DNA from 3 places in the Ureibacillus sp. FSL K6-2830 genome. Region 3 is predicted to be linked to each of the others. Evidence: riboswitches for the same ligand, from Rfam matches in the RefSeq annotation. Region 3 holds a riboswitch; each other region holds the start of a gene.
What was found. A riboswitch is a leader RNA that binds a small molecule or an ion and turns the genes downstream of it on or off. The one in region 3 is predicted to bind cobalamin.
Positions count from the first base shown of each region.

Region 1: linked by a shared signal. The riboswitch ahead of NSU17_RS15210 (glutaredoxin family protein) and the one ahead of cobT (nicotinate-nucleotide--dimethylbenzimidazole phosphoribosyltransferase) in region 3 are both predicted to bind cobalamin.
Region 2: linked by a shared signal. The riboswitch ahead of NSU17_RS00660 (energy-coupling factor ABC transporter permease) and the one ahead of cobT (nicotinate-nucleotide--dimethylbenzimidazole phosphoribosyltransferase) in region 3 are both predicted to bind cobalamin.

Region 1 covers NZ_JBBOQR010000001.1:3,064,826-3,068,109, forward strand. The annotation lists gene NSU17_RS15200 (histidine phosphatase family protein) at 1-457, shown strand, start outside; gene NSU17_RS15205 (bifunctional adenosylcobinamide kinase/adenosylcobinamide-phosphate guanylyltransferase) at 409-822, shown strand; cobalamin riboswitch at 942-1,128, shown strand; gene NSU17_RS15210 (glutaredoxin family protein) at 1,264-1,494, shown strand; gene nrdI (class Ib ribonucleoside-diphosphate reductase assembly flavoprotein NrdI) at 1,491-1,856, shown strand; gene nrdE (class 1b ribonucleoside-diphosphate reductase subunit alpha) at 1,859-3,284, shown strand, end outside.
Region 2 covers NZ_JBBOQR010000001.1:131,301-134,584, reverse strand. The annotation lists gene NSU17_RS00665 (acyl-CoA carboxylase subunit beta) at 1-1,236, shown strand, start outside; cobalamin riboswitch at 1,443-1,621, shown strand; gene NSU17_RS00660 (energy-coupling factor ABC transporter permease) at 1,740-2,486, shown strand; gene NSU17_RS00655 (energy-coupling factor ABC transporter substrate-binding protein) at 2,488-2,781, shown strand; gene cbiQ (cobalt ECF transporter T component CbiQ) at 2,778-3,284, shown strand, end outside.
Region 3 covers NZ_JBBOQR010000001.1:1,403,988-1,407,271, reverse strand. The annotation lists gene cobT (nicotinate-nucleotide--dimethylbenzimidazole phosphoribosyltransferase) at 153-1,223, opposite strand; cobalamin riboswitch at 1,312-1,486, opposite strand; gene NSU17_RS06925 (ABC transporter ATP-binding protein) at 1,683-3,284, shown strand, end outside.

The sequences.
Region 1 (3,284 bases), 1.7 Mb from region 3:
ATTTGGCAGTGACTTAAAGCGCTGCATAGAAACAGCGCAACTTTATTTCCCCGAGGCAAAATACCATCCTTTTTTTCAATTAAGGGAATTACATTTTGGAGATTTTGAAATGAAAACTTATGATGAATTAAAAGATAATCCAGCGTATCGGCAGTGGATTGATTCACCAGAGAAAGCTGCGCCACCAAATGGTGAATCTTTTGTTTCGTTTAAAGAACGGATTTTAAATTGTTTTCATCAAATCGTGAGCTGTGGTGGAGAATATGTGTTTGTTGTCCACGGTGGTGTCATTCGTGTTATCCTATCGAAATTTCAAAAAGAGAAAAGTTTTCAAGATGTTATTGCACAGCATCGGATGATTTATACCCTATGTTGGGATGATATTGAATCTTTGAAAGGGGGAAGAGAATGCAATCAGTTATTGGAGGCGCCTATAATGGTAAACGAAAATTTGTAAGTAACATGTTAAAAGAAATAGGTGCGAATCGCTGTTATTTTTATGAAGGCGAAATACCGGAAGGCCCTTTTACAAAAGATGAATACGTTATTATAGGTAGTTTTGAAAAAATGATTTTGCTCGTCCCGGATTTATCGGAAGATGAAATCGTATCACAAATAATGGGGAAATTAATGAATTTAGATTATAAGACAAACCTAATTTGTATTTGTACGGATATCGGACGTGGAATAGTGCCGCTTTCAAAAGAGGATCGTCATTTGAGAGATACTTGTGGTAGATTGTATCAACAACTTTTTGAGAAAAGTGAGAAAGTCATTCGCGTTTGGTATGGTATTCCTGAGATATTAAAAGAGGAAAATTAACCAACCGTTCTTAAGTTCTACGTATCGAGTGAATGATTTTAGTAGATACTGTATCATTTACCAAATAAGCTTGTAATTAACAATACTACATGTTACAATGAAACACGAAAACACAATATATAGCATTTCGTTTATTAGGTTCTACTATATATAGTAGATTAAAAGGGAAGTCAGTGAAAATCTGACGCTGTCCCCGCAACTGTAATTGCTGACGAAAAGTTCAAATCCACTGTACAAATTTGTATGGGAAGGGAACTTGGAGGATGAAGCATAAGCCAGGAGACCTGCCTAATAAACGTGAATTGCTCATTTCTTCGGGGGCTAGGAAATGGAAGCAAGACGGTCCATTTCCTAGTACCTGACTGTTTCCATTTCAAAGCCATACCGAAAAAGGTATGGCTTTTTTATTTTCATAAAAGAATGGTAGAAAGGGAGAAGGAAATGAAATTATATTCAAAAAAAGTTTGCCCAAAATGTTTGTTGATGAAATACGAATTAAATCAACTTGGTTATGAAGGGAAATATGAAGAAATTTTGATTGATAACAATGAAGAAGCGAAAGAAAAATTATTGAATGCTGGATTCCTTTCTGTCCCTGTAATCGAAATCGATGGAGAGCTAATGGATAACATAGAAAATATAAAAAAATTCATTAGCAGGATCACAGTATGATTGCTTATGCTTCTCGAACGGGCAACGTGCGTTTTATCGTTCATCAATTAGAATTACCCCACATTGAAATTCGCGATGATCTTATTTTGAATGAACCCTTCTTATTGTTCACCTATACCGATGGATTAGGCGAAGTACCACGAAACGTGGAAACGTTTTTACAACATAATGTTCGTTTCTGTAAGGGTGTTATTGCAAGTGGGAACTCGAATTTCGGCCATGCTTATTTTTGCCGTTCTGCTCATTTGATTAACGAAAGGTACGGAATTCCCATTGTTCAAAAGATAGAATTACGCGGATTTCAGAAAAATTATGATGCCATAATTGATTATTATAACAGAGTAATTCAAAAGGAGATTTAGTGATGAAAAGCTATTTAACTTTGAATAATGAAATTTTGAATCACTACCACCAAACAGGAAAAATTGATTTAGAGAAAGATCGAGAGGCTACTCGTCAATATTTTATCGAACATGTTAATCAGAAAATGCGGAAGTTTTCTAGTTTGGAAGAAAAGATTCGCTTTTTCATTGAAGAAGGATATTATGAGAAAGAATTTTTACAAAAATATTCTTTCGAATTTATAAATAAAATTTTTGACATTGCGTATTCTTATCGTTTTCGATTTCAGACATTTATGAGCGCGAGCAAATTTTTTGAAAGTTACGCAATGAAAAGTCGAGATGGAAAAGAAATTTTAGAAACTTATGAGGATCGGATGAGCATTATCGCCTTATATTTAGCGAATGGTGATGAATTGTTGGCAGAAAAAGCAATTCGTGCGATGATGGAGGCTTTTCAACCAGCAACACCAACCACACTGAATAGCGGTAAAAAAGCGCGTGGGGAATTGGTAAGTTGTTTTAAATTATCCATGGATGATTCGATGAATAGCATTGCAGAAAACCTCGGTTATTGTTTAGAACTCTCAAGGCTTGGCGGAGGGGTAGGGGTAAATTTAACGGATTTAAGACCTTTGGGTGATCCGATAAAAGGTATCGCCAATCGGGCAAGCGGTGTTATGCCCGTTGCAAAATTATTAGAAAATGCCTTTTCTTATTCCAATCAATTAGGACAACGGAATGGTTCAGGTGTTGCTTATTTAAATATTTTCCACGCGGATATTGAAGAATTTATTTCTTCTAAGAAGCCGAATGCCGACGAAAAAATTCGGTTACAAACTTTATCGACTGGTGTCATTATTCCAGATATATTTTTTGAACTGATGAAAAAAGATGAAGATATCGTTCTTTTTAGTCCTTATGATATTTATCGAGAATACGGAAAAAGAATGTCTGAAATAAGCATAACGGAAATGTACGGGGAGTTGTTGAACAACCCAAATATACGAAAGTTAAAGCAAATCAATGCTAGAAAACTATATACGGAAATCAAAAAGAGCCAATTCGAATCCGGATATCCTTTTGAAATATTTGATGATAATGTAAATAAACAACATCCACTAAAAAAACTTGGAAGAGTCAAAATGTCCAACCTCTGTACTGAAATTTTACAAGTTCAACAAACGAGCATCATTAATGATCAAGATACACCAAATGAATATGGATTAGACGTATCTTGCAATCTTGGATCATTAGATATTCACCATGCGACAAAGTTTCATCATTTTGAAGAGTTAGTAGATACAGCCATGCGTTTGTTAACACAAGTGTCTTTAATGACCAATATAAAAAACGTTCCATCTGTAAAAAAAGCAAACCAGATGATGCATTCTGTCGGATTAGGTGTTATGAATTTGCACGGACATCTTGTAACTCAAAATATATTAT
Region 2 (3,284 bases), 1.3 Mb from region 3:
ATGCACGCGAAAAAAATTGCTGCAGTGATGGATTTGGCTGCAAAAAATGGAGCGCCATTCATCGGCATCAATGACTCTGGCGGTGCCCGTATTCAAGAAGGAGTATTATCATTAGACGGTTATGGCCACATCTTCTATCGCAACTCGATTTATTCTGGGGTTATTCCACAAATTTCTGTGATTATGGGTCCATGTGCTGGCGGTGCTGTATATTCTCCAGCAATTACAGACTTTATTTTAATGGTGGATAAAACATCCCAAATGTTCATTACTGGTCCGAAAGTAATTGAAGCGGTTACAGGAGAAAAAATTTCATCAGAAGATTTAGGCGGTTCAAAAGTGCATAACACAATTAGCGGTAACGCTCATTTCCGCGCCCCTTCTGAAGAAGAAGCGATTGAACAAATTAAGAGATTATTAAGCTATTTACCACAAAGTAATAAAGAAAAAGCACCAAAATTACCACGCCCTGAAGGAGACGATTGGCGTCCTGAATTAATTGACGTTGTTCCAATTGAACCTACACGTCCTTACGATGTTCGTAAAGTAATTGAACAAGTGGTGGATGAAGGTTCCTTCATGGAAGTGCATTCTGAATTTGCGAAAAACATTGTTGTAGGATTTGCTCGTATTGCTGGACAATCTGTTGGATTAGTTTGTAACCAACCAAAGGCCTTAGCAGGTGGTCTTGATATTGACTCATCCGATAAAGCTGCCCGTTTCATTCGCACTTGTGATGCATTCAATATTCCAATCATTACATTTGAAGACGTATCAGGATTCTTCCCTGGCGTTAAACAGGAACATGGCGGTATCATTCGTCACGGTGCTAAAATCTTATATGCTTATTCTGAAGCAACCGTTCCAAAAATTACAGTCATTTTACGAAAAGCATATGGTGGAGCATACGTTGCGCTAAATTCAAAAGCCATTGGTGCAGATTTAGTATTCGCTTGGCCAAATGCAGAGATAGCCGTAATGGGTGCTGCTGGTGCTGCTAACATCATCTTTGCGAACGAAATTGCAAATTCAGAAGATCCGGAAGCTACACGTCAAGCAAAAATTGAGGAATATAAAGAAAAATTTGCTAATCCATATGTTGCTGCTTCACTTGGAATGGTTGATGATGTAATCGATCCAAGAGAAACTCGCATTAAGTTAATTCAAGGATTAGAAATGCTTGAAAATAAAGAAGAATCAAGACCTAAGAAAAAACACGGAAATATTCCGCTATAATTGTGAAAGTTTCCAATTACGTACCATTAGAAGCACAAGCTAATCCCAGTTTGTACTTCGATTTTTCCAAAAATTCAAATTGGTTCTAACAATATTTCATATCAAAAGGTAATGAATATTATATGAATTTAGTAATTATTTTGTCTTATTTATAGAAAGATATAGAAATTTTTCAAACAATATGCTACAATTCAACTAAATTTCAACAACTGAATAATCTATACGGTGCTAATGAAAATTAGCTTAAAAGGGAAACTAGTGAGAATCTAGTGCGGTCCCGCCACTGTGAAGAGGAGCTCAAAATCAAATGCCACTGTGCAAACGGGAAGGCGATTTTGTAGCGATGACTCTAAGCCAGGAGACCTGCCGTATGGAGTGGATGGTAGTGTCCTACGAGGATAGGTACACGAATAGGCATGATTGGATTATTATGTCTTATTGTGGGACACTGCTAGTTTGGCAGTGTTTTTTTATTTTCAAATTTTCATTTTAGGAGGAATTTTATGAAAGTCTCAATCAAAATACTTTACTTTCTAGCAGTATTATTAATCATTCCTAATACAGCTTTTGCTATGCATATCATGGAAGGTTTTTTACCAATCAAGTGGGCAATATTTTGGTGGCTCCTTACATTCCCTTTTTTAATCATTGGATTAAAGAAAATGAGTAGTTTAGTAAAGAGAAATGCTGAGACGAAGTTATTACTAGGTTTATCGGGTGCATTCACTTTTGTATTATCCGCATTAAAAATTCCTTCGGTTACGGGAAGTTGTTCTCATCCTACGGGTGTTGGATTAGGAACCGTATTATTTGGACCATTTGTAATGAGTGTTTTAGGTACCATCGTGTTATTATTCCAATCATTATTATTAGCCCATGGAGGTTTAACAACGCTTGGCGCCAATGCGTTTTCGATGGCGATTGCTGGACCTTTTATCGCCTATGGAGTATTTAAAGGCTTCAATAGGATCGGTTTGCCCTTTACTCTAGCAGTTTTCTCAGCAGCAACATTAGCAGATTTAGGTACATATGTCATTACATCTATTCAACTTGCACTAGCCTTTCCATCTGAAGTTGGTGGAATTTTCGCTTCATTTGTAAAGTTTGCTGGCGTATTCGCTGTTACACAGGTACCATTAGCAATTATTGAAGGATTGATTTCAGTAATGGTGATGAATTTCTTATTGAAATACAACGAAAGAGAATTAAAGTTACTTCAAGTACTAAAGAAACCCCAGGAGGTGAAGTAAAATGTTAAAAAAGAATATGCTTTTATTAATTTTGATCATTTTTTTAATGATTGTCCCGCTGATTGTTAACGGAGATGCAGAATATGGTGGTGCAGATGGAGAAGCGGAAGGATTAATTACAGAACTGAACCAATCCTATGAACCATGGTTTTCAAGTATTTGGGAGCCTCCTAGTGGTGAAATAGAAAGTTTATTATTCGTACTACAAGGAGCAATCGGTGCAGGGTTCATTGGTTACTTTATAGGATATATGCGAGGCCGGAATAGGGGCGGGAATGCAGAGATACAGAAATGAGAATGTTAGAATATTTCGCTTATCAATCACCTTTAAGAAATAAACACCCAATCGAAAAAATGGGATTTGCTCTTATTCCATTAATATTGAATATCGTATTTCAACATGTTCTTACATCCATATTCATATTTTGCATCATGACAGTTATTACTTTAATAATCGGAAAAGTTCCGATTCGCGTATATTTGAAGTTATTGCTTATTCCAGTGGTATTTCTAATTTCAAGTATACTAGTCATTTTACTCAATTTTTCAACTAACCCTATAGAAGGTGCCATTTTTCAATCTATTATTGGTCCCGTCACGATTTCAATTTCGATAACGAGTGTTGAAAAGGCATTGATGCTATTTGTTGTTGCTTTATCGAGTATTAGTTGTTTGTATTTTTTAATTTTATCTACGACGATTCAAGATTTTCTATATGGATTAAGGTGTTGTAAAGTACCAACTACTTTATTGGATTTAATTGCATTAATGTATCGATTTATATTTATATTTCTTGAT
Region 3 (3,284 bases):
CAGGAGCGAAACGATGAGCTCCGAGGAGGCTCGAGCCGGGCCCGCGGAAAGCGTCCCCGGAACGGAAATCAATTTTAATAACATATCAAAAAAACATCATTTTCTCCAAGGAGAAAATGATGTTTTTTTAGATTTGTCCCAACCTCTATCTTTTAAACTGTTTGACTCCCCATGATTTTTAGCATATATTGATGGGATTCTTCTAAAGTAGTCATGGTGTTCATCATAGAACATGCGGCATCAAGAATAGGAAAAGCAAGGGCTGCTCCTGAACCTTCGCCTAATCGCATATTCATATTCAACATAGGCTCTAACCCTAATAACTCGTTTACAATTTTTGCTCCAGGCTCTTCTGACAGATGGGATGGAATAATGTAATCCTTCACTTTCGGTTCTAATTTATAAGCAATAAGTGCAGAAACTGTGGAAATAAAACCGTCCACTACTACAGGAACACGATTTGCTGCAGCACCTAGGACTACGCCTGCCATTCCCCCTAATTCCAAACCGCCAACTTTCGCTAACACATCAATTGGGTCATTTGGATTTGGCGTATTTATGTCAAGAGATCTTCGAATGACGTCAATCTTATGTTGAAGACTATCTACCCCAGCTCCCATACCTGTTACAATAGCCGGGTCACAACCACAGAATGCTGATAGGACAGCACTACTTGGAGTGGTATTACAAATTCCCATTTCTCCAGTTGCTAAAACATGGATACCTTGTTTCACTTGTTCATCGGCAATTTCAATACCTACTTCAATCGCTTGAATCGCTTCTTGTCGTGACATTGCTGGTCCCTTAGCCATATTATCCGTTCCGTATTTCACTTTTTTGACGATGACTCCAGAATCTTTTGGTAAATCTTCTTTAATGCCAATATCTACTGGAACGACTTTTGCACCTACTGCTTTTGCAATAGCACATACTCCTGTAAACCCTTTAGCAAAGCCAATTGCCTGCATTACCGTTACAAATTGGGGGTTATTTGAAACATTTTCTTCATATACTCCGTGATCCGCAGCTAATGAAATAACCGCTTTATTGGATACATCAAGCTCTAGTTTCTCAGATATTCCAGCAAGTTGTATCGCGATTTGTTCTAATTTTCCTAAACTGCCTGGCGGTTTACAAAGAGCATCTACTCTTTCTCTTGCTTTTTCCATCACTTCTTTATTAAGTTGTTTAATGTTTTGTAATGTCGATTGCAATAGTTCCAATTGAATCTCCTCCATTGATTATTGAAATAAGAAAAGTCTGCAGTTTATTGGCATGCCAAATAAACTACAGACTTTACCATCGTACTGTATGTTTTCAAGTAATTAGGCAGGTCTCCTGGCTTAGGTTCATCGCAAATATAGGCCTTCCCAGTTTCCCAGTGGCATTTTCTATATTGCTCCCCGATACAGTGGTGGGTCCGCTAAAGATTCTCACTTTATTCCCTATTCTCCCTAAAAAGGGCACCTAATTACATAGATATACTTTTTAAATAATCTAAAATGAAATGAAACTTTAGTCAAGTTTTTTGAAAACTTCCATTGCCTAAATGATTATTTTAGTGGTGAAATATTATGGAATCTATTCAGTTATAGTTGGAAATGTAAGGGTATCAACTTGACGGTTAGTATACAATTGTATACAAAAATTAAACGATGGTAATAAAGAAAAGGAGTAACAAAATGCGTGCAGCGTTAAAGCTTTCAAAATATTTAAAGCCCTATAAGCATTTTGCGATTTTAGCGCCGATACTTATGGTGTTGGAAGTAGCGATGGATTTAATTCAGCCAACGATTATGCAGAAAATAATCGATAAAGGAATTGCAACGAATGATACACAGTATATCATTATGATGTTTGCTGCAATGATTTTGTGTGCAATGATAGGATGGCTTGGAGGTGCAGGTTGTACATATTTCAGTTCGAAAGCGGCGGTAAACTTTGCATCTGATGTTCGAGCGGATTTATATGAAACTATTACATATTTTGCGAATAGCAATAAGGACAAGTTCACTTTAGGAAAATTGATTACCAACTTAACAAATGATATCGAAAGGTTGCAAAGGGCCTTAAACATGTTATTAAAAATATTCGTTCGCGGGCCTTTTATGTTTGTTGGGGCGGTCATTGTCGTATTTTTTACGGCAAGAGATTTATTTCCAGTACTGTTTTTTGTGGTGCCTGTATTAATCATCAGTTTATATATTTTTATTCAATTATCGATTAAGCTGTTTCGAAAGGTGCAGGAATCAATCGATCAAGTGAATACACGTGTGCAGGAGAGTTTGGCGGGGATTCGTGTCATTAAAGCATTTAACCGTATGCGATATCAAATGAAGCAATTTGCAACTGTCAATCATCAATTAACGAAACGCAATATGACGGCAGATCAAGTAGTAGCTGCCTTAATGCCGATTACCCAATTTGTTGTCAACATCGGAATTGTACTTGCACTTATGCTTGGTGTCGTGAAAGTCGATGCAGGAGCTATTGAAATTGGGGTAATTGTTGCATTCATCAACTATTTGATGATGATTTTGAACGGCCTTATGAGTTCCAGCAACGTACTGATTCAAATTGCGCGGGCTATACCAAGTGCAGAACGTGTCGTTGTCGTATTGGAAGAGCAGCCTGATATTACGAATGTTGAAAACCCAGTGAAAAAAGAAATTCAAGGAAATGTGAAATTTGACAAGGTTAGTTTTTCTTATAACAAACACGTTGAACCGGTGTTGAAAGAGATTTCCTTTGAAGCGAAAGCCGGCAGTACAGTAGGGATTATCGGTATGACAGGCAGTGGAAAATCGACATTAATCAAATTGATCGGTCGACTCATGGATGTCGATGAAGGAACTATTTACATTGATAACATTCCAATACAGCAATATGACATTGACATGTTAAGAAATGCTATGGCTTTTGCCCCACAAAAGGCAACATTGTTTTCAACAACGATTGAAGAAAACTTAAAGTATGGGAAAATTGACGCAACTAAAGAAGACATTCAAGAAGCGCTCTTTGCATCAAACGCCTTTGAGTTTGTGGAAAAATTGGATCATAAAGAACAACATGAATTAACGCAGGGAGCTACGAACTTATCCGGTGGGCAAAAGCAACGTTTGGCAATGAGTCGTGCAATTATAAGAAAACCAAAAATTTTAATATTAGATGATACAACATCAGCGGTAGATAGCATCACTGAAAAGATTATCCAGCGAAACATGAAAGAAGCTCTTAAAGACAGTACGAAATTTATCGTATCATCAAAAATTTCTTCTATTAAA